4 regions of the Clostridium pacaense genome follow, and region 3 is predicted to be linked to each of the others. Evidence: riboswitches for the same ligand, from Rfam matches in the RefSeq annotation. Region 3 holds a riboswitch; each other region holds the start of a gene.
What was found. A riboswitch is a leader RNA that binds a small molecule or an ion and turns the genes downstream of it on or off. The one in region 3 is predicted to bind thiamine pyrophosphate.
Positions count from the first base shown of each region.

Region 1 (5,396 bases), on a different contig from region 3:
CCACATCTCTCAGCCGTCCATTTCCCTGGCAATCAAGGATCTGGAAGAGCAGCTGGGTGTTACACTGTTTGACCGTGAGAATAAGCGCTTCCAGCTTTCACAGGAAGGGAAATATATGTATGAGGTCACAAAGGACATCCTGACCCAGATCAACGCCCTCGAGGTCCAGATGAAGGACCTGGGAAAACACCGGAACCAGCTGTGCATTTCAGTCCCGATCCTTACCGGGATGTTCATGCTCAACCTTTTCATGAATGATTTCCGCAAGGAACATCCGGACATTTACTATATAATCAGACAGTATAATTCCCCCAAGGCCTTCAAATCACTTGATGACGGCTCCTGCGATGTGGCAATCATCGTCGATGAGGGGAAGCTTCCGGGGAATCTGGAAAAAAGGCCTGTTTTCAGTTCGGAATTCGTGTTCTGTGTCAACCCTGACAATCCCCTGGCAAGGGAAAAGGCGATTAATATCGTGGACCTGAAAAACGCCCCCATCATATTGAGCCAGGAGAACTCCTACATGGCCAAGATACTGAAGACGGCGTTTTATAATGCAAATTCGGTTCCCAACATATTGATGTACGGCGTGGAACTGTCTCTGATCCGGAACCTGGTTTCCTCCGGGCAGGCCGGAACCTTCCTCATCAAGGAACTGGCTGATACATGGCCGGAGGTGGTGACGGTCCCCTTGACGGAGAAGATACCCATCACCTTTTCACTGGTATGGCGCAAGGATAAGTTCCAGAATAAGAAAACCCACACATTGATAGAACACATCCTCCTGAAGTCCGGCCACGGTCCAGGAGAACGGCAGGCAGGCGTTTAGCAGCTGCCATATAAGAACCGGCCGGAAGCGCAATGACAGCGCTTCCGGCCGGTTTTTTCTGTGTGTATTATCGGTTAAAACAGTCTTACTATGAATACCCAGATAAGGCCGCTTAAGACGGTTGACACGAATGCAAGCAGCATCATTTTACCAAACTGTTTCTGCTGCTCCTTGGGACCTGGATTCACAACAGATGTCCAGCATGCGAATACATTGGCGCCAGCCAGTGACATAGGACAGGACATTCCGATATAGGCGCCGCTGCCGATGGCTGCCAGGCAGCGGAACATATCCTGCCTTGTGCCCCCAAGGCTCTGTATGGTTTCTTCCACGGTTGCAAAAAGAATGGGAATCGGAACCGACATGGCGTGTGTAAACATGGACAGCACGCCGGATACGGCGCTGTAAACCCCGGATACGATGGGGAGGTTTGCAACATATCCGATAAAGTTGGAGAGGATTGTTATACCGCCAAGAGCCTGGACAACGGACGCCAGGATGCCGGTGCCGGCAACCATGATGACAGTTCCCCATTTGGTTTTATCAAGCACATCTTTCTGCTCCACACAGCCCGCTGCAATCATGATTACGGAGAAGATGATTGCCACGAATCCTATATGCCACTGGGTGAAGGCGTAAAAGAGGATGAATGCAAACATACAGATCATGCAGATCCACTGCTTCTTGTTAAAGGCAGGGATATCCTTAAGCGCTTCCACTTCCGACACATACTTCTTATCCTTTTTGAACCCGCGGAACACAAAATAGTAAATAATTCCCAGTATGGTACAGACCAGGATATGGTCCCAGAAAAAGATTTTGGAAAGAACCCCTGTCTCGATAAAGCCTTCGCCCTCCGCAATTGCAATCTGTCCCGCCAGGTTGCCGCCAAGCGGGGTCATCCTGCCTGCAAGACCGCCGAACATGGTCAGGATCATGGAACATTCCACATTGGCACCGATGTATCCCGCGATTTCAATGGTAATCAGCGGCACCACGGTCAGGGCCAGGATGGTGGTTGGTCCTAAAAGTGCAAACAGCATGGTAAACACAAAACATATCAGCGGCCAGACCTCTGCCTTAACAGGCAGTTTCGTAATCAGCTTTTTGGCAAACAGGGCCAGTGTCCCGGACTGTGTCATACACTGCCCGAAGAAATAAATACCAATCAGGGTCCAGAAAACGTTCAGATTGATACCGCCATACATGACGGAATCCTTGATTCCGCCGAACCGTGCCAGGACAATGGCCACTGCAAGCGCTAAAAGACCTACATTCAGCCTGGTTATATAGGCAACGATTATTACCAGAACTAATACAATTAATGAAATTGCTGAAAAGTCCATATTGTAACCCCCTAATCATCATCAACTTGTGTCAATATAAATTCATCACCGGTTTATCGTTTCGGAATGCCTGGCAGGCCCGGATACTTTTCGGCAACCTTCTGTACTTCCGGATCTTCCAGACAGCAGAGCCATCCATTGTCATATACAAGGGTATCACCTACCGTCAGTGTTGCATGGCGGATGTCTCCGGTAATATGTGTGTAATAGCCATAATTTTCATTTGCCCCGGCAGAGCCGATATGTACATGGAGGTTCGATGTATGTGAGTGCTCAATCAGCCTTCTGTGAAGCGGATTGGGGCATTCATTCTCAGTAACCGCCGCATTGGGATGGACGCCGAAATGGAATGTATCGAACTTCCAGATGCCATCGCCCACCTTTCCTTCCATGTCCTTTAAGAATCTCTGGAGCGCGTCTGCCTCGGAACCGCCGGAAATCTTTACGATGCGGCCGTCCTTGATATCCAGGCGGATTAAGTCCTCCCACTGCGGCCTGATCCCGATGTAGCGGGACCACCAGCTGAGCATGCGGTCGAAGTAATAAACGCCGTTGATATCCTGGCAGTTCACAGGCGGATGTACCCATTCCGGCCAGAACGACACATGCCGGACCTGTTTGCGGTAGGAGTCATAAGGCAGCCCCGGGATACCGGGACGCTTCACCGGATCAAGTGTATAGCCTTCCAGATGGGTGCCGTTTGGATCGGTCAGCACAAACCTGGACATATGGTTCATGAACGGCTTTGAGCTGATATGGCGGATGGCCGTGACCAGTTCATAAGGCGTCTGTGCCCATCTGCTCATCAGCAGGGGTGCTGTGGTTGGGAATATGCGCACCATCCATGTCTGGGCATCCTCAAAATGTCTGCGGAAATTCCCAAGCTCTGTGGTAGTGATGTCAAATGAAGTACAGAGCACAAGGTCTGCTTCCTCAACAACTCCTCTTAAAATCGGGGGATAGCGCCAGTGATGCGGTTCCTGTGGATCGTCCAGCCAAAGGATGGAACAATGGGCGCCCCGCGACTGTACCACGGATGACATCCATGAAACGGCTTCCTCATCCACCAGATTATCACCGCCGTACAGCCCGTCTTTATGGGCTACAATTACAACCTCCATTCCAGGTTTGACCTCAGCAACGTTGTCTACAAGATCAATCAGCGAATTCATCGCTGCCTGTGGGATACCTACCTGTATTGACATTCAATTTCTCCTTTCATTTGCCTTTTCATGCATTTCCGGATATGCATAAAAATTGTTTGGTTTATTCCATGCTTAAGCAGAATACCTAAAATTGTTAAACTTTTTCTTCTCTTCTTGTATAAGAATACCATATGAGATGTCAACTATGGAATAAAAGATTATTTATCTTAACTTTAATAAAATTAAAGATGCCGGATTTCTCGGCTAGATTTCCCAACTGGATTTCCCACGGCCGGATTGACAAAACAGATGGCCGGTGCTATGCTAAGTAACAGCAGGGAGCTTGTGATGCAGGCTGAGAGGAAGTAATCGAACTTCGACCTATCGTACCTGATTTGGGTAATGCCAACGTAGGGAAATATGAAGCGCTTCATTGTGTATATCAAGGTTCATATCCCGCGGGGGTATGGACTTTTTTTAATTCATATGGAGGGAAATGGATATGAAGATGAACATTAAGAAACTGGCTGTAAGCGCAATGCTGGTGGCGGTGGCGGTGTCGCTGTCCGGCTTTTCCATCCCCATCGGGGCGTCCAGGTGCTTTCCCATGCAGCACCTGGCCAATGTGGTGGCCGGCGTGTTCCTGGGGCCATGGTACGGGGTGGCAATGGCTTTTTGCACCTCCCTTATCCGCAACCTGATGGGAACCGGAAGCCTTCTGGCATTCCCTGGAAGCATGATAGGGGCGCTGGTGTGCGGGATGCTGTACCGTCATACGGGTAAGCTGGCCCTGGCGTATGGGGGCGAGGTTTTCGGCACGGGAATCCTGGGCGGTATCCTGTGCTATCCGGTTGCCACCCTGGTGATGGGCAAGGAGGCTGCCATCTTTGCCTACGTGATGCCGTTCCTTATGAGTACGCTGTGCGGAACCGTGATTGCCGCGTTCTTCATCGGCGTGCTGTGTAAGTCAGGGGCGTTTAAGTATATGAAGCATATGCTGGATGCCGATGTGCAGCCGTCCGTGGCAGTGAAGGAACAGGGGAGGTAGGGCTGCAGGTACAGCCCGGAAGGAACTGACAGATGAGACAGATAGAATGGATAAAAAAAATAAGGGATACCTCACCCCGTGTCCACTGCATCACCAATTATGTGACGGCTGGGGACGTGGCCAATATGGTGCTGGCCATTGGCGGTTCCCCCATCATGGCCCAGGGGATTAAGGAGGTGGAGGACGTCACGTCCATCTGCCAAAGCCTTGTGCTGAACATGGGAACCCTTGAGGAGGAACGGGTTGAGGCCATGATCCTGGCCGGGAAAAAGGCGGCTGGCCTTGGACATCCGGTTATCCTTGACCCGGTGGGAGTGACTGCGTCAGCCTTTCGGAGGGTGTCGGCCCTTAGGATCCTTAAGGCCGTCAGGCCATCGGTGATACGGGGAAATGTTTCTGAAATCCATATGCTGGAACAGGCGCTTATGGGGATGGAGACAGGGAACCTGTGCGGGGTGGATTCCGTGCCAGGCGATTGGACGGACCAGCCCGAAAAAGCCGCCGTATCCCTTGGAAACCGTACGGGCGCTGTTGTGGTGATGACAGGGACAACGGATGTTGTGGCCGGACATGGCAGGGTCATGAAGATAAGGAACGGGCATCCCTTTATGGGGCGCATTACGGGCAGCGGGTGTATGCTGGATGGGATTATCGGAGCTTTCTGCGCAGTGGGCGCGCCTGTGACGGAAGCCGATGCCATGACGGAAGCCGCCGCCATGGCAGTATGCGCCCATGGCCTGTGCGGGGAGCTGGCTGCCGGAAAGGCCGTCAGGACAGGAGGCGGAACAGGCAGCTTTAGGATGTACCTGACGGACTATATGAGCATTCTGGATGACGGGATGCTGGAAAGAGGGAAAAAAATTGAGATTTCATAGGAATCAGCTTTTAATCTATGCGGTGACGGACAGGGCGTGGACAAAGGGCAGGAGTCTGTCTGCGCAGGTGGAGGAAACCCTGAAAGGAGGCGCCACCATGGTCCAGTTCAGGGAAAAGAACCTGGGACAGGGAAATTATGACCGGATGCTGGC
Region 1 covers NZ_JAJFEB020000010.1:79,653-85,048, reverse strand. Annotated here, with positions in the region: gene LK536_RS46580 (LysR family transcriptional regulator) at 1-829, shown strand, start outside; gene LK536_RS46575 (SLC13 family permease) at 904-2,175, opposite strand; gene LK536_RS46570 (M29 family metallopeptidase) at 2,229-3,380, opposite strand; TPP riboswitch at 3,646-3,755, shown strand; gene thiW (energy coupling factor transporter S component ThiW) at 3,823-4,368, shown strand; gene thiM (hydroxyethylthiazole kinase) at 4,401-5,243, shown strand; gene thiE (thiamine phosphate synthase) at 5,230-5,396, shown strand, end outside.
Region 1: another riboswitch for thiamine pyrophosphate. It lies ahead of thiW (energy coupling factor transporter S component ThiW); the one in region 3 lies ahead of thiC (phosphomethylpyrimidine synthase ThiC).

Region 2 (5,396 bases), on a different contig from region 3:
GTGATATTGTCCATGGGAAATGTGACGGCCGCCGCGGTACCCACCACCGTCACTGCCACTGCCGCCCATTTTTCCTTTATGGCGGAAGAGATGGATACACTGGATACCCCGGCTGAATATGCGTCCAGGAATGTGGTGGTAACCGTGGACAGCACCACGATCAGAAGTCCGGTAAGGCCCAGTCCCGCCTTTACCAGGATGACGGAAATATCATACTCCCCTGTATGGATGGCCGCCCCCATACCGATCACGTACATGAAAATGCTTACGATGCCATACACCGCCGCGCTGGCCGCCGTGGCGGCAAAGGGCTTTTCAGCCTCCCTGGTATAATCGCTGATCAAAGGGAACCAGGACAGGGGCATTGCCACGGACAGCTCCACAGCGGCCCCGAAGCTCATGGTCCCGTCTGATATGCCAACCGCCGCGCCATGGCCTGCGAATATGACACGGCACAGGATAAGGGTGAGGATGAAAAGCGCCCCCATGGCTATTACGTTGATTTTCCCCAGGTTCTGGATTCCAATCAATATCCATATGAGGATCAGGCCGCCAATGACCAGGCACCAGACCCAACGGCCCGCCCCATAGATGCCTCCTGCCGCCAGGGCGCCGTCGTATATCATGATGGAGGTCCATCCCACCAGCTGAAGCACATTAAGCAGCACAAACAGAAGGCTCCCCCGCTCCCCAAAACTCATCTTCACGGTTTCCATGGCGCTCTTTCCCGTATACCCGCCAATAAGGCCCGCCAGGAACAAAAGGGCGCAGCCAATCATATGGCCCAGTATGATGGCTGCCAGCCCCCTGCCAAATCCCAGGGGCGCAAGATATGTACCTGTCAGTATCTCCGCAATGGACACCCCGGCCCCGAACCAGATTAAGCCGTTGCTGAATACAGAAGTCTTTTTTCCGCTCATATCCCCGCCTCCTTAATATTCGCCACGGATGGCAAATGCATGGTTCATGGGACCGCTTCCCTTTCCCAGGTCAAGCATCGCAGCCAGGGCGCCGGACAGGTATGCCTTGGCCCGTTCCACGGCCAGGTCCATGGGCATCCCCTTTGCCAGGTTGGAGGCAATGGCGCTGGAAAGGGTGCATCCGGTTCCATGGGTGTTGGGATTGTTGATCCGCTTTCCGTAAAACCACTTAGCCTGCCCGTCCATGTACAGCAGGTCATTGGCATCGTTCTGCTGATGGCCTCCCTTGCACAGCACGGCGCATCCGCACCTGTCCCCAATGAGGCGGGCCGCCTGTTCCATATCTTCGGGGGAGTTTATCTTCATCCCTGACAGGATTTCCGCCTCCGGCACATTGGGGGTCAGAAGGTCCGCCATAGGAATCAGCCTGTCCTTAAGGACAGCAACCGCTTCCCCGTCAATGAGCCTGGAACCGCTGGTGGCTGCCATGACCGGATCCACCACAATATGGGACGCATGATAGAAGGCCAGCTTTCCTGCAATCATCTCAATCAGTCCTGCCGAGGAAACCATTCCGATTTTTACTGCATCCGGGAAGATATCCGTAAAAATATCATCCAGCTGCTCACCCAGAAATTCAGGTGTTACTTCCATTATTCCTGTTACGCCGGTTGTGTTCTGTGCAGTAAGGGCCGTGATTGCGCTCATGCCGTAAACCCCATGGGCTGTCATGGTCTTTAAATCTGCCTGGATGCCGGCGCCTCCGCTGGAATCACTTCCCGCGATTGTTAATGCTGTGTACATAGTCATTCTCCTTTTCGCATTAATTTTCTTAGGCGGCAGAAGGTGGTGCCCCCGATCTGCCGCCGGGCCATAAAGTAACTGAAACGGATACCGTCCTCGTGCAGGCGCGCCAAAACGGCGGTACACCAAAACAGGTGCACCGCCGGCATATAATCCCTATGGTCCCTACGTTGGCATTATCCAAATCAGGTAATGGGTCTAGGCATGAACAGCCTACTCTCAGCCCACTTAAGTGAGCTCCCCGTTGTCTATTTACAAATCCTATTATAACTCGTAATCAGGAAAAAGCAATCTGTTTTTCCATCCCGCCATGATGGCCGCTGCAATCCTTATCCCGGCCTTTGGCCAGCTATCTTATCATCCTGTCCACGATTTTAACCATGGCGGTAAATGTGGCGCCGTCATAATCCATGTCGAATTCGTCCCCCGGGTGGTTTAATATCCTGCGTATGCTGAGGATTCCAAGGCCGCCGTCCTTTTTGCTGGAAAGGATCCTGCCGCCGCTCTGCTTTATCTGGCCGTCATAGGAATTTTCCACCATCATCATCAGGTGGTCCTCCATCCATCTGGCCTGGATGCGGACGAACCGTTCCGTTTCCAGACGCCTGCATGCCTCGAAGGCATTTTCCAGAAGGTTTCCGATGACAATGCACAGTGTCAGGTCATCCACCGGGACATGGGCCGACAGGTCCATCCTGGCTTCGAAATCAATCCGGCCCTGCCTGGCCCTTGCTGCATATTCCTGAAGCAGGCCGTTGACAGCCTGGTTCTGGCAGAATACCATGTCGGCCGCGCGGTCCAGCTCCTCCTTCAGGTTCTGAAGATACCGTTCCTGCTCCTCCTTGCCCATGTTCTGCAGCGCATGGATGTGATGGCGGAAATCATGCTTGATGATGCGGACCTGTTCGATATAATCCAGTGTCTGGTTATAGTGCTCCCTCTGCTTGCCGATGAGCTGCCTTGCAAACTGCAGTTCCTCCTCCGTCTTCCTGCGGCATATGATTCCCAGGGTATTGCCCAGGATCATCACATAGAGTACCAGGATCATGGCGCAAAGGGCAAGGAAGAACAGGATGTCCTCTATCCCCCTGATTGCCAGGGACCTGGGCGAGAATATGGTGTTGGTGCCGATGAACAGGACGAGCAGGGATACAGACGGATACGTAAGCAGCAGGGAACAGGAACGTTTAGAGAGCTGTGCAAAAAGGCGCTGCACCGTATCCTTAAGAAAGTAACGGACAAACAGGCAGAATCCGGCTGCAGAGACCAGGGACACTACCACGGAAATCTGCCCATAGGTCAGGCTGACCCGGTTAAGCAGCAGCCAGGCCGCGAATTCATTCAGGGACGTGGACAGCACTGCAAAAAGCCAGGCGGATATGTAGAGGAATGCCTTTTCCAGCAGGCCGCCCTGGAAGAAGATAAGCAGCACAAGAAAAAACAGGCAGGAAAACACACCCTGAAATACAAAAAACACCTGCGGCCTGATATGGAACAGGGACTGCATGGATACCATGATGACCCACAGATAGGCGGACACGGCCGCGATATTTTCCCGGTTCCTGTGTTTTGGCTCCAGACATACAAAGATGGGCATCATGCGCACGGCCATGTTGATTAGGTTCAGGATAATCGTACATGCATTGTCGTTCATAGGAACCTCATTTCAGCCTGTGATGGTAATATGCATTCTTGCTCTGCTTGTAAAAGTTCCTGGATATGGGAATCATCTGGCCGTCCTTCATATAGAAGCAGGAATCCTCCAGCCGTTCCACCTGTTCCAGGTTGACCAGATAGCTCTGGTGGCAGCGCAGGAACCCCGGGTATCCCCCCAGTTCCTCCTGCAGTTCGGTCAGCTTCTGGTGGATGGAAATCACTTCCCCGTCCGTAAGGGTTACAAAGACCCGGTGAAGCCGGTTCTCAAACCATGCAATCCGGTCCAGCTTAAGCTGCAGGGGCACGCGGTTATGTACCACGGATATACAGGCGTCATCCCCGCCCAGGCGCTGCTTTACCACCCGCTCCATGGTGGCCTCAAAGTCCTTTTCCCCCACGGGCTTCAGGATGAACCCGGCTGCATTGACACTGTAGCCATCCACCGCCGCTTCCAGGGACGAGGTGATGAGGACCACCGGGCTGCTCCCTTTTCCCAGACGGGCAGCTGTCTCAATGCCGTTAAGCCCGGGCATCATCACATCCAGCAGATACAGGTCATACTGCTTCCCGGATTCCAGCAGTCCGGTCCCGTTCCCATATGTATCAATCTGTACTTCCCTGCCGCGTTCCCTGAAAAAAGCAGATGTATACCCCACGACCAGGGCGCATTCTTCCTTTGTATCATCGCAGACAGCAATCTTAAGCATCCTTCATCCCCCTCCGCCTATGGAACCAGGCGCCTGTCCGTAATATCCCCCGTACATTTCCTTCTATTTTATGGTGATTCCTCCCATAAGTCAAGTTCTGGCGGAAATGTCATATTTGGTATATTTTCTGCAGAAATGGTCATTAAGTACACAACGGGTTTATGGTACACTTATTGTAAGAAAATTATTACAGGAGGGATTTTATGGGTACAAACATCATTGTAACAATCATTGTAATCGTCTACCTGCTTTTCATGCTGTGGATCGGATGGTATTCATCCACCAAGATTTCCACCAACACCGACTTCATGGTAGCCGGACGCCGCCTTGGACCGCTTCTCATGGCAGGCACCCTGGCAGCCACTGAAATCGGCGGCGGAAGCTCCCTGGGCGTTGTTCAGAACGGTATGTCCGGCTATGGACTCAGCGCTTCCTGGTACATCACCACCATGGGCATTGCATTCATCATCTTAAGTTTCATTGCCCCCAAGTTCCGGGCAGCCACCGTTAAGACGGTTCCTGAGTATTTCCGCAGACGCTACGGCAAGTCCTGCGGCATCATCACAGCCATCATCATGCTGCTGCCCCTGGTGGGTCTTACAGCCGGACAGTTCATTGCATCCGCAGTCATCCTGTCCACCATGTTAAACATTGATTACCAGGTAGCCGTCATCATCGTTGCCGTGGTGGTTACCATCTACTCCATCATGGGCGGCCTCTGGAGCGTCACGCTGACAGACTTTGTCCAGGTATTCCTGATTGTGATCGGCATGATCATCGCTGTTCCGTTTGCCATGAATTATGCAGGCGGCTGGGGACAGATATCCGCCAACATCCCGGCAGGCACCCTGAACCTGTTTGAGGGATATGACCTGTTCGGGATCATTTCCCTGGTCATCATGTACACGGCCACCTTCTCCGTGGGCCAGGAAGCGGTGTCGCGCTTCTATGCCGCAAGGGATGAAAAGGCGGCCAAGGGCGGCGCATGGCTGGCCGCGCTGGTGAACTTCATCTATGCGTTCATACCGACCATCCTGGGTATCATTACCCTGGCATTAATCAATATGGGCAAGTTCAGTTCCGACCAGTTTGCTGCCGTTGGCGCGCGTTACGCCCTTCCGGTACTTGCCATCAATACCATGCCCGCCATCATCTGCGGCCTGCTGTTTGCCGGAATCATTTCCGCAACCATGTCCAGCTCCGACTCCGACCTGTTAGGCGCAGGCTCCATTTTCGCCAATGACATCTACAAGGCCGTGTTAAAACCGGATGCATCCAGCCAATCCGTCATGAGGGTGACCAAGATTGT
Region 2 covers NZ_JAJFEB020000007.1:141,263-146,658, forward strand. Annotated here, with positions in the region: gene cytX (putative hydroxymethylpyrimidine transporter CytX) at 1-920, opposite strand, end outside; gene thiD (bifunctional hydroxymethylpyrimidine kinase/phosphomethylpyrimidine kinase) at 933-1,724, opposite strand; TPP riboswitch at 1,870-1,978, opposite strand; gene LK536_RS43495 (sensor histidine kinase) at 2,074-3,378, opposite strand; gene LK536_RS43500 (LytR/AlgR family response regulator transcription factor) at 3,386-4,087, opposite strand; gene LK536_RS43505 (sodium:solute symporter family protein) at 4,291-5,396, shown strand, end outside.
Region 2: another riboswitch for thiamine pyrophosphate. It lies ahead of thiD (bifunctional hydroxymethylpyrimidine kinase/phosphomethylpyrimidine kinase); the one in region 3 lies ahead of thiC (phosphomethylpyrimidine synthase ThiC).

Region 3 (5,396 bases):
ACTGGATGATGGACAGGATATCCTTAAGGACCTGCATGGCCTCTATCGTCTCCTTCAGGTCCTTCCCCTCGGACTGCAGGTTGACGAAATGAAGTGCAATGGATACCGCCTCATCCTCAGGAAATTCCACATGGAACCGTTCGTTTAACAGCTCCAGCGCATGCAGGCCGATCTGGAAATGCCTGGGATAGAATTTCTTAACCTCCCAGGTCAGGGGGCTGCGGATAAACTGCCCTTTCCCCGCACGTTTCAGTGCAAAGTCAATATGATCCAATAAGGTCAGATATAAATAATCATTTGCCTTCTGCCCCAGCAGCAGCTCGCCCTGTGCAATGACATCATTGACAATGTTCAGATATTCCTCGTCCGTGTTGGCGAGCAGGTAGCTGAAGTGTTCCAGCATATCATTGGAGTCTAAAACATATGTTTTCTCGATTTCATTTTCTCCTATGGACTGGCCAGCCTTTTTTCTGAATGATATGCCTTTGGAGTAAACAATCAGTTCACTGCCCCCTTTTTTCACCACTGCAACATTATTATTTAAAATCTGACTTATCTTCACAATAAATCCTCCTTTCCAGAAAAAAAAACTCAAACTACACGGAAAATAAAAATTTTCAGTGTAATCTGAGTTCTGCCTGCGTACCAGTAACATACTCACTTCGTGACTCCCTAGTCACATAAGTTTTCTTTTCTAAGTTTTTCTCTGATTTTTATTCTATATAATAATTCTCACAATGTCAAGCCCTATTTTCATTTAAATTTATGGAATATTTACAGTACCTGGAAAGCTGGCTTAGGCAAGTCCGCCTGTCATTCATCAAATATGCTGACACTCTCCCCTTTCAGTATCCGGTTCATATTCTTAACCGCGCAGAAATTGCCGCACATGGAGCAGGTGTCCTCTTTCTCCGGCTTTGCGGACGCCCTGTACCTCCTGGCCTTTTCCGGGTCAATGGAAAGCTGGAACATGCGCTCCCAGTCCAGGTCCCTGCGTGCAGCGCTCATCTCATGATCCCACTGTGCGGCCCCTTTGACGCCCTTTGCAAGGTCCGCTGCATGGGCCGCAATCCTGGATGCCATGATTCCCTCCTTCACATCCTCCAGATCCGGCAGCCGCAGATGTTCCGCCGGGGTCACATAGCAGAGGAAGGACGCGCCGCTGGCAGCTGCCAATGCCCCTCCGATGGCAGCAGTTATATGGTCATATCCCGGCGCGATATCCGTGACCAGCGGACCCAGGACATAAAAGGGCGCGCCCTTGCAGATGGTCTGCTGTATCTTCATATTGGCCTCAATCTGGTTTAAAGGCATGTGCCCCGGTCCTTCGATGATGACCTGGACATTCTTATCCCACGCCCTCCTGGTAAGCTCCCCCAGCGTCACCAGTTCCTCTATCTGGGAAATGTCCGAGGCGTCCTCAATGCATCCGGGGCGGCAGGCATCCCCCAGGCTCAGTGTCACATCATACTCCTGGCAGATGTCCAGTATCTCATCAAAGTGTTCATAAAACGGGTTCTCCTGCCCTGTCATCTCCATCCATGCAAATATGATGGAACCGCCTCTTGATACAAGATTGGTCAGGCGTCCTGCCTGTTTAAAACGCTCTGCGGTCCGCCTGTTTATACCCACGTGGATGGTCTGGAAATCCACTCCGTCCTCCGCATGCATTTTCACGATATCTATCCATTCGCGGGAGGTGATATCCTTTAAGGGCTTGTGATAATACACCACGGCATCATAGATGGGCACCGTGCCTATGATGGCCGGGCATTCCCGGGTCAGCATCCTCCTAAAGGTGCGGGTATCCCCGAAGGAGCTTAAATCCATGATGGATTCCACTCCCATGCGGACTGCGTCATTGACCTTTAAAAGTTCCATATCCAGGTCCTTACAGTCCCTGGAGGTGCCCAGGTTAACATTGATTTTTGTCTTCAGCATGGAGCCGATTCCGTTTGGTTCAAGGCACCCATGGCGCCTGTTGGCAGGAATGGCCACCTTCCCTTCTGCCACCAGCCTCATCAGCTCTGCCGGTTCAAACTGTTCCTTTGCAGCCACCTTCCCAAGTTCCTTTGTCAGGATTCCCTTTCTGGCCGCATCCATCTGCGTTGTGTAGTTCATGTCTTTCCTCCTCTTCTTTTTGTGGTAAATAAAAATGGCCCACTCCGTCAAGGAATGGACCATGAATGAACTCATGCGCTGCATCTGCCGCGCAGATCAGATGCGCGGTTGATGTACTTCCATATTTTCCCTACGTTGGCATTATCCAAATCAGGTATAATAGGTCGAAGTTCGATTACTTCCTCTCAGCCTGCTTCACAAGCTCCCTGTTGTGGTTGTATCATATAAAAATCTTATTATATCCGTATCATCAGTTTATTCGGTATTGTTTTAAATGTCAAGCTTTAAATTTCAGCCTTTAAATGTCAGCCTTATTCTGCTCCCGCCTGGAGGGCAGACGGTGCTTCTCCCCCCACTCGCACATCATGTCCAGGATGGGAATCAGTGATTTGCCCCGTTCCGTCAGGCTGTATTCCACCTTAGGCGGTATCTGTGGATACTCTTCGCGGTGTACCAGCTGGTCGCCCTCCAGTTCCTTCAGCGTGACGCTGAGCGTCTTGTATGAGATTTCCCCAATGTACTTTTTCATCTCATTGAACCGCACCACCCCAAATTCCATAAGGGTGTAGAGGATTGTCATCTTATATTTGCCGTTTATAAGGGACAGGGTATAGCTGAATCCTGTCTCCCCAAGGCTGGCCTGTGATATGGAGCATTTTCCCATCTTACACTCTCCTTCAGGTAAGTACCATACTTCTATGTTAGTACCGCACCTTGATGTTCGTACTTGTAATTTATAATGATACTGTTAAAATTATAATATGTCTAAAAAGAAAAGTCAATCACGGAGCGTAATCATATAATGGATAAAACATGCAATAAAAAACAGACCGGGTCATGTACCGGCTCATGCTGTGCACAGACCTGCAGCTATCAGGTTTCGGGGAATACGGCCCTGTCCATGGATTGGGGCGGCAATGCCCCAAGCATCATCCGCAGCACCCCTATTGAGTTCAGGGAACTGTCCATCGCGGACCGTTCATGGATGGCCCCCATCCTGGCGGCCGAGGACAGCCTGGCATCCGATGGATGCTTTGGGACGTTCTTTCTCTGGGGAAGGGCGTATGGAATGACTGCGGCAGACCTGGGGAGCCGGATGATTGCCAGGTACCAAACGGAGGATGGACTGTTCTTCTCCTATCCTGCCGGCAGCGGAACACTAAAACCTGCCATCACCCAGATGAAGCGGCTGGCGGAACAGCTGGGACAGCCCCTTTTAATCAAGGGCGTGACCGAGGCGCAGAAGCAATGCCTCCTGACGGAATTCCCCACACAGTTCCGGTTTGAGGGACTTCGGGATAGTGCGGATTATATCTATGAGGCAGGAACCCTGGCCAGTCTTGGAGGGAAAAAGCTGCATAATAAACGGAACCACTGCAACCGCTTTGAACAGGAATGTCCGGACTGGCACTTTGAAGTGCTGGGACAGGAACATATAAACTCCTGCCTTGCCCTTCTGCAAAGCTGGGAAGAAAATCATGAAGGGCTTGAAAGCGGTATGCCGGAAGCGGAAAAGGAGGCCATCCTCACGGCCTTTAAACATTATGATGCCCTGGGGCTTACAGGCGGCGTCCTCTATGCCGGGGACCGGCTGCTGGCCTTTACCTTTGGTGAGCCGGTAGGCGGACATGGGTTTGATGTAAGGTTCGAGAAAGCCGATATCACGGTCCACGGCACATACCAGATGATTAACCGTGAATTTGTCCGCCATCTGCTTAAGGTCTATCCTGAACTGCACTATATTAACCGTGAGGAAGATATGGGGATGGAGAATCTGAGGAAGGCAAAGGAATCCTACTATCCTGCATTTATGCTGGATAAATATGCGGCCCGCTGGGAATAAGCGGACCGCTTCCTGTTTCAATTAATCCTGTTTCATGTAATCCGGCTTCCTTTCATCCGGCTTCCTTTCATCTGGCTTCCTTTCATCCGGCTTCATCCCCCCTGTTTTTTCCCTTTCCCATCCGCCTCCAGTATCCCTCTCCTGATTGCCTCAAATGCAATGGGCGCATATCCAATCCGCTCCACACAGGCACAGAAACTCCGTTCAGACACATCCGCATACATGGGGTTGTTGTGGACATGACCGAATATATTGGCATAGGGACTGTATATATTCACATACATGGGTTGATGGGATAGTATATAGAATTCATCTAAGACAACGGGAAGGAAACTCACCTCGCCGAATCCCATATCCATCCACCTTCGGCTGTCAAAATCCCTGTCATGGTTCCCTGCTATCAGGATCTTATGTCCATTCAGCCTTCCCAGTATGGCCGTTATCTCCCCTGCGTCCATACCGCAGGCAAAATCGCCCAGATGATAGACCGTATCTTCCGCCCCAACCACACGGTTCCAGTTTTCAATCATCTGCTCATTCATCTCATGGCCATCCTTAAAGGGTCTTCCCTCATATTTCAGTATTGCGCCTGCATCGCCAAAATGGGTGTCTGATATCATATAAATATTTCCCATAAAATCCTCCTGGTTGCCTTTTGCATTTTTTGTATATTTATATTATTTTATTTAATATCATGTTCATTTGATATGATTCATTTTACCACACCACCATGGCAAATCACAGGCCCATCGCAAATATTTAGGACTTAAAACATTTAGGATTGTTTCAATCCACGCTCGGTATATTGTCGAAGTGCGACTGCATCCTACGTAGATGCGTGGTTGACCTCATGGCAGTGGGGGATACCGATTACTCTCCGCCCACCACTGTCGTTAAGTTTGTTTTTGGCAATTCATCTCACCACCTTAGAGGATGGGAGAATCCTTGCTAATATTTGTTGAAAGGATTTACCGGATTCCGCCTGTCATCCGTCCACTCCCCAGAACACGGAATCCGTATAGAACATGCCGTCTTCAATTACCATTCCGGTGAGCCGGTACCCAAATACGCACCCTGTATCCATGCAGATGGTTCCCCAGGAAGGCAGCATCTGCGGTTTCCTGTCCTCAATGACTTCTGTATGTCCTTTGCCATCCAGATAAACAGGGTCAATCACGGGTGTATGCCCCACGATGGCAATTTTCCCGCTGTACCCATTCCCCTCAGCACTGTCCCTGTCCCATAGAAGGATATCAGCAGTGTTTTCCGCCATCCTGTCTGTCCTCACCCCTGCATGGGCGCAGATGAAATCCTTTGTCTCAAAGTACAGCTGCATACGTCCGAACCAATTGATATGGCGTGCATAATCATGTCTGTGTTTTTTGAAGGATCTTACAGTCTCCACACCCCCATTCATAAACCACATCTGCCG
Region 3 covers NZ_JAJFEB020000005.1:214,669-220,064, forward strand. Annotated here, with positions in the region: gene licT (BglG family transcription antiterminator LicT) at 1-562, opposite strand, end outside; gene thiC (phosphomethylpyrimidine synthase ThiC) at 814-2,121, opposite strand; TPP riboswitch at 2,230-2,340, opposite strand; gene LK536_RS40900 (winged helix-turn-helix transcriptional regulator) at 2,420-2,785, opposite strand; gene LK536_RS40905 (DUF2156 domain-containing protein) at 2,924-3,964, shown strand; gene LK536_RS40910 (metallophosphoesterase) at 4,057-4,599, opposite strand; gene LK536_RS40915 (metallophosphoesterase) at 4,950-5,396, opposite strand, start outside.

Region 4 (5,396 bases), on a different contig from region 3:
ATCCATGTATGAACGTGGCTATGTGCTGGTACGGATCCACGACATTGCCTATGAAGAGGCGGATGGAAACGGCAATAAACGGTTCGTGAAGGGCAACATCATGCTGCCGGAGGGTAAGAAGCCATTCGTCATGTCACAGGACGATGTCTGTTACTACCCGTACATGGACGGGGATGGCTTTGCCAGCCGTATTGTGATTGGCGCGGACGGTAAGCCCACCTGTGAGATGACCATGGACGATGGAAGTGTGTCCACCGGCTCCTACGACCTGGTTCCCCTGCTGGAGGATTTCATTCAGGAACATCCTGATTTCTCATACAAGGGCGCAAGGGCCATCATTGCATTTACCGGATATGAAGGCATCCTGGGTTACCGGACAGCCGCCTCCAAGTATTCCGATAGCCCCACCTATGAGGCGGACCGGGAACAGGCCGCCAAGGTGGCCCAGTGCTTAAGGGACAATGGCTGGGAGCTGGCCTCCCACAGCTGGGGCCATCTGCAGCTGGGCGTGGCCAAGAATCCGGAGGACGGCTTTGCCATCTCCGAGGAGCGTTTCCGCGCGGACACGGACAAGTGGGAAGCCGAGGTGGAATCCCTGATCGGTCCCACGGATATCCTGCTCTATCCTTACGGCAATGACATTGCTGACTGGCATGCATATAAGGAGGACAACCCGCGGTTTAAGTATCTGGAGTCCAAGGGCTTCCGGTATTTCTGCAACGTGGATGCCAGCACCCCATACTGGATGCAGATGGGTAATAACTATCTGCGCATGGCAAGGAGGAACCTGGACGGCTACCGGCTTTATGAGGACATGACCCAGACAGACCCTTCCAAAAAACGTTTAAGTGATTTATTCGATGCGGCGCAGATATTTGATTCCGCAAGACCTACTCCGGTGGAATGGAGTTACCAGTAAGATATAAACCCAGGCAGTGTGCCGGCCGCTTCATGACGAAGCAGACCGCACACTGCCTGTTTTATTTTTCTTTTTCCAGATACGGCTTCCCCATTCTTATTTTTCCCCGTCGCACATGTACAGGCAAGAACGCACGAACTGTTTCCAGTTGTCAACATATAATAAATCAAGGAATTGATTTCTAATTGAAAGGAGCTTTTTCATGATTCCCAAACTGGAAGTAAATGGGGTCAGCTACTCCTACCACTCATTGGATGGTGAGACGCTGGCCCTTTCCAATATATCATTTGATGTGTCTGCCGGGGAATTTGTTGCTATCGTGGGACCTTCAGGCTGTGGAAAATCCACTCTCCTGACCATGCTCAGCGGGCTGACCCAGCCTGAAAAGGGGACCATCAGCATTGACGGCGCCCCCCTGTCCAAGACACACTCTGCTATCGGTTATATGCTGCAGAAGGACCATTTATTTGAATGGCGCAACATCTTCTCCAATATTTCCCTTGGACTTGAAATACAAAAACGGTTGGACGAACCTGCCAGGCTTGAACTTCTGGATATGATGTCCGCCTATGGCCTGGCCGGATTTGAATATGCAAAGCCCTCCGAGCTTTCCGGCGGCATGCGCCAGAGGGCCGCGTTAATCAGGACCCTGGCCTTAAAGCCGGATATACTGCTGCTGGATGAGCCATTTTCCGCCCTGGACTATCAGACACGGTTGTCCGTGTGCGACGATATCAGCTCCATCATACGAAGGACCCATAAAACGGCCATCCTGGTGACCCACGACCTGTCTGAGGCCATCAGTGTGGCCGACCGTATTGTCGTGCTGTCCGCGCGGCCCGGACGGGTGAAGTCCGTTTTATCCATTGATTTCCCGGAAGGCTGCACCCGCTCCCTTGACAGGCGTAACTGCCCGGAATTTTCCAATTATTTTAATACCGTATGGAAGGAGCTGAAGACATATGAATCATAACGGCCCTTGTTATACCATGCAGGAACAGGGTAGGAAAAACTGCGGCACATGTGAAATGTCCGTGGCCCAGCAGGCCTTTGTGGAAGGGGAACTGCGCCGCCACCGCCAGGTCACCATCTGCCGCATCATGCTTTTAGTGCTTCTTCTGGCCCTTTGGGAGCTGGCGGCTGACATGCACTGGATTGACAGCTTCATCTTCAGCTCCCCCACCATGATTGCCAAATGCCTGGTAAGCATGACACGGGACGGCAGCCTGTTCCTCCACACAGGCGTGACCCTGCTGGAGACCCTTGTAAGCTTTGCCCTATGCACTGTTTTTGGCCTGGCCTGCGCCCTGCTTTTATGGTCCAGCAAAAGCGTGGCCCAGGTGCTGGAGCCATTCCTTGTGCTTTTAAACAGCCTTCCGAAATCAGCCCTGGCCCCTCTTCTCATCGTGTGGCTGGGCAATAACATGAAGACAATCATCGTTGCAGCCGTATCCGTGGCCGTGTTCGGCTCCATCCTCACACTCTACACCGGCTTTACCCAGATGGATACGGAGAAAATCAAGCTGATATACTCCCTGGGCGGCAACCGGAAGGATGTGCTGGTAAAGGTCCTGCTTCCAGGTTCCCTGCCCATGCTCATCAGCAATATGAAGGTGAACATCGGGCTGTGCCTGGTGGGCGTCATCATCGGCGAGTTCCTGTCCGCCAAGGCCGGACTTGGTTATCTGATTACCTATGGGTCCCAGACCTTTGCCATGACCATGGTGGTGACCTCCATTGTGATACTTTGTATTGTGTCCGGGGTGCTGTACCAGATTATCGCGTATGCGGAAAAGAGGATAAGTAAGCTTAGTTAGGCGCCGGTATGGAGGCAGTATCCTTACGGTCCAGTGAGGATGCTGCCTTTTGCAGACAGGCAGATCACAAATTTCCTGTTGACAAATCCCCTTCCATATCTTATACTGATTTCCATAAATAGGGGAGCTTATTGATAGGCTGAGAGGAAGTTGTGAACTTCGACCCATGAACCTGATTTGGATAATGCCAACGTAGGGACCCATGAAGCAGCTTATATGCGGGAATACCTTGGTATTCCCGTTTTTTATTGCGTTAAAGCCAGATATCTTACATCCGGCTGCCTTAAAATCCATATTGGTAAACAGAGTGAGCAGATGTTCACGAAGGGGTGCACCACCGCGGGTGTATTGCTTCGTGAACTTTTTTTATGCTGATATCGCACAACAATCCCGCAGGGAAAGGAGGTGGAACAATGGCAGTCATCAATGGCATTACCGTCGTACTGACGCAGCCCGTGTCCGTCCGGACATATCTTCTGGAACACAATTACCGTCTGGACCGCATTGCCGTGGAGCTGAACGGCAGCATACTGCCTAAAAACAGCTATGACGCAACCGCTTTGACGGACAGTGATGTAATGGAAATCGTAAATTTTGTAGGAGGAGGATGATTATGGCTGATACAGTGACCAGGGAACAGCTGCAGGAAGCCCTGCGGGAACGGCATACCCCAGAGGTCCAGGAAAGGCTGGACCATGCGCGGATTGCCGTGGCAGGGCTTGGAGGGCTTGGCTCCCATGTGGCATCAGCGCTGGCAAGGATCGGCGTGGGGCACCTGCATCTCATCGACTATGACGTGGTGGACATTACCAACCTGAACCGGCAGCAGTATACGGCCAGGCATCTGGGAAGATACAAGACAGATGCGCTGGCAGACGCACTAAGGGAAATTAACCCATATCTGGATATTTACACGGACTGCGTGAAGGTGACAGAGGATAACCTGGTTTCCCTGTTTGACCGGGAAACCATTATCTGCGAGGCATTTGACCGTCCCCAGGCCAAGGCCATGCTGGCCAACGGCATACTGGCCCATTTCCCCGGCAAATATCTGGTGGCCGCATCCGGCATGGCCGGCTATGGCAGCAGCAATGCCGTGATTACCAGGAAAGCAGGGAAACACTTCTACCTCTGCGGGGACGGCATCTCGGATCCTGAATCCGGATACGGCCTCATGGCGCCCAGGGTAATGCTCTGCGCCGCCCATCAGGCCAACATGATTGTACGGCTGATCCTCGGTGAGGAGGAGGCGTAGGGCGTGTTGAAACATCCACAGCAGACACATCAAACATATTAAAAAGGAGATTTCATACCATGACAGACAACATCATTGAGAAAGACCGCGACCCGCTCATCCTGGGAGGGCATACCTTCACCTCCCGTTTCATCCTGGGTTCAGGCAAATATTCCCTGGATTTAATCCACGCTGCCGTGGAACAGGCAGATGCCCAGATCATCACCCTGGCCCTGCGCAGGGCAAATGAAGGAGGGCTTGCTAACATACTGGACTATATACCGGAGCATGTCACCCTTCTGCCCAATACCTCCGGGGCCAGGAATGCGGATGAAGCCGTGCGCATAGCACGCCTTGCCAGGGCTGCAGGCTGCGGGGACTTTGTAAAGATAGAGGTCATCCACGACACGAAATACCTGCTGCCCGACAATACCGAGACCGTGAAGGCAACCGAAATCCTTGCAAAGGAGGGCTTTGTGGTCATGCCCTATATGTACCCGGACCTGAACGCAGCCAGGGACCTGGCCGATGCGGGCGCCGCGTGCATCATGCCCCTGGCCGCTCCCATCGGAACCAACAAGGGGCTGTGCACAAAGGACTTCATCCAGATCCTCATTGACGAGATTGACCTTCCAGTCATCGTGGATGCGGGAATCGGACGTCCATCCCAGGCATGCGAGGCAATGGAAATGGGGGCGGCTGCCATCATGGCCAACACAGCCATTGCAACCGCAGGGGACGTGCCCGCCATGGCCCATGCATTCAAGCTGGCAATTGAATCCGGGCGGCAGGCATACCTGGCCGGACTCGGGAGAACCCTGGATAAGCAGGCCAGCGCCTCCTCCCCCCTGACCGGATTCCTTCATGACTGAACCACAGAAAGGCAGATGCTATGTCCAATAACAAGAATGAAACCAATGTACTGAATAAAAGTATACTGAACACCCAGGTACAGCAGGACCTGGAAATGGAGCGGACCGACCACATGGCCTATCTCCCGGACATGGAGGTCCTTGATTCCGGCATTGACCGCCAGGTCCTTTCCTTGATGGAGGCCTATGACCCGGCGTCTTATACGGCGGGCGATGTAAAGGCCGCCCTGAACCATGACATGAGAAACCTTGAGGATTTTGCAGCCCTCCTCTCCCCCGCCGCGCAGCCCCTCATTGAGGAGATTGCCAGGGCGGCACAGTCAGAGACAAGAAAACATTTCGGCAACTCCATCCAGATGTTCACTCCCATCTATATTGCCAATTACTGCGAAAACTACTGCATTTACTGCGGGTTTAACTGCAAGAACAAGATCCGGCGGGCAATGCTTGACCCGGAACAGATTGAGGAGGAAATGAAAGCCATTGCCGCCACCGGCCTGCAGGAAATCCTGATACTTACAGGCGAAAGCCGCAGCCAATCCACGGTCCCCTAT
Region 4 covers NZ_JAJFEB020000011.1:147,575-152,970, forward strand. Annotated here, with positions in the region: gene LK536_RS47815 (polysaccharide deacetylase family protein) at 1-919, shown strand, start outside; gene LK536_RS47820 (ABC transporter ATP-binding protein) at 1,122-1,892, shown strand; gene LK536_RS47825 (ABC transporter permease) at 1,909-2,736, shown strand; TPP riboswitch at 2,850-2,952, shown strand; gene thiS (sulfur carrier protein ThiS) at 3,150-3,347, shown strand; gene thiF (sulfur carrier protein ThiS adenylyltransferase ThiF) at 3,350-3,991, shown strand; gene LK536_RS47840 (thiazole synthase) at 4,051-4,842, shown strand; gene thiH (2-iminoacetate synthase ThiH) at 4,938-5,396, shown strand, end outside.
Region 4: another riboswitch for thiamine pyrophosphate. It lies ahead of thiS (sulfur carrier protein ThiS); the one in region 3 lies ahead of thiC (phosphomethylpyrimidine synthase ThiC).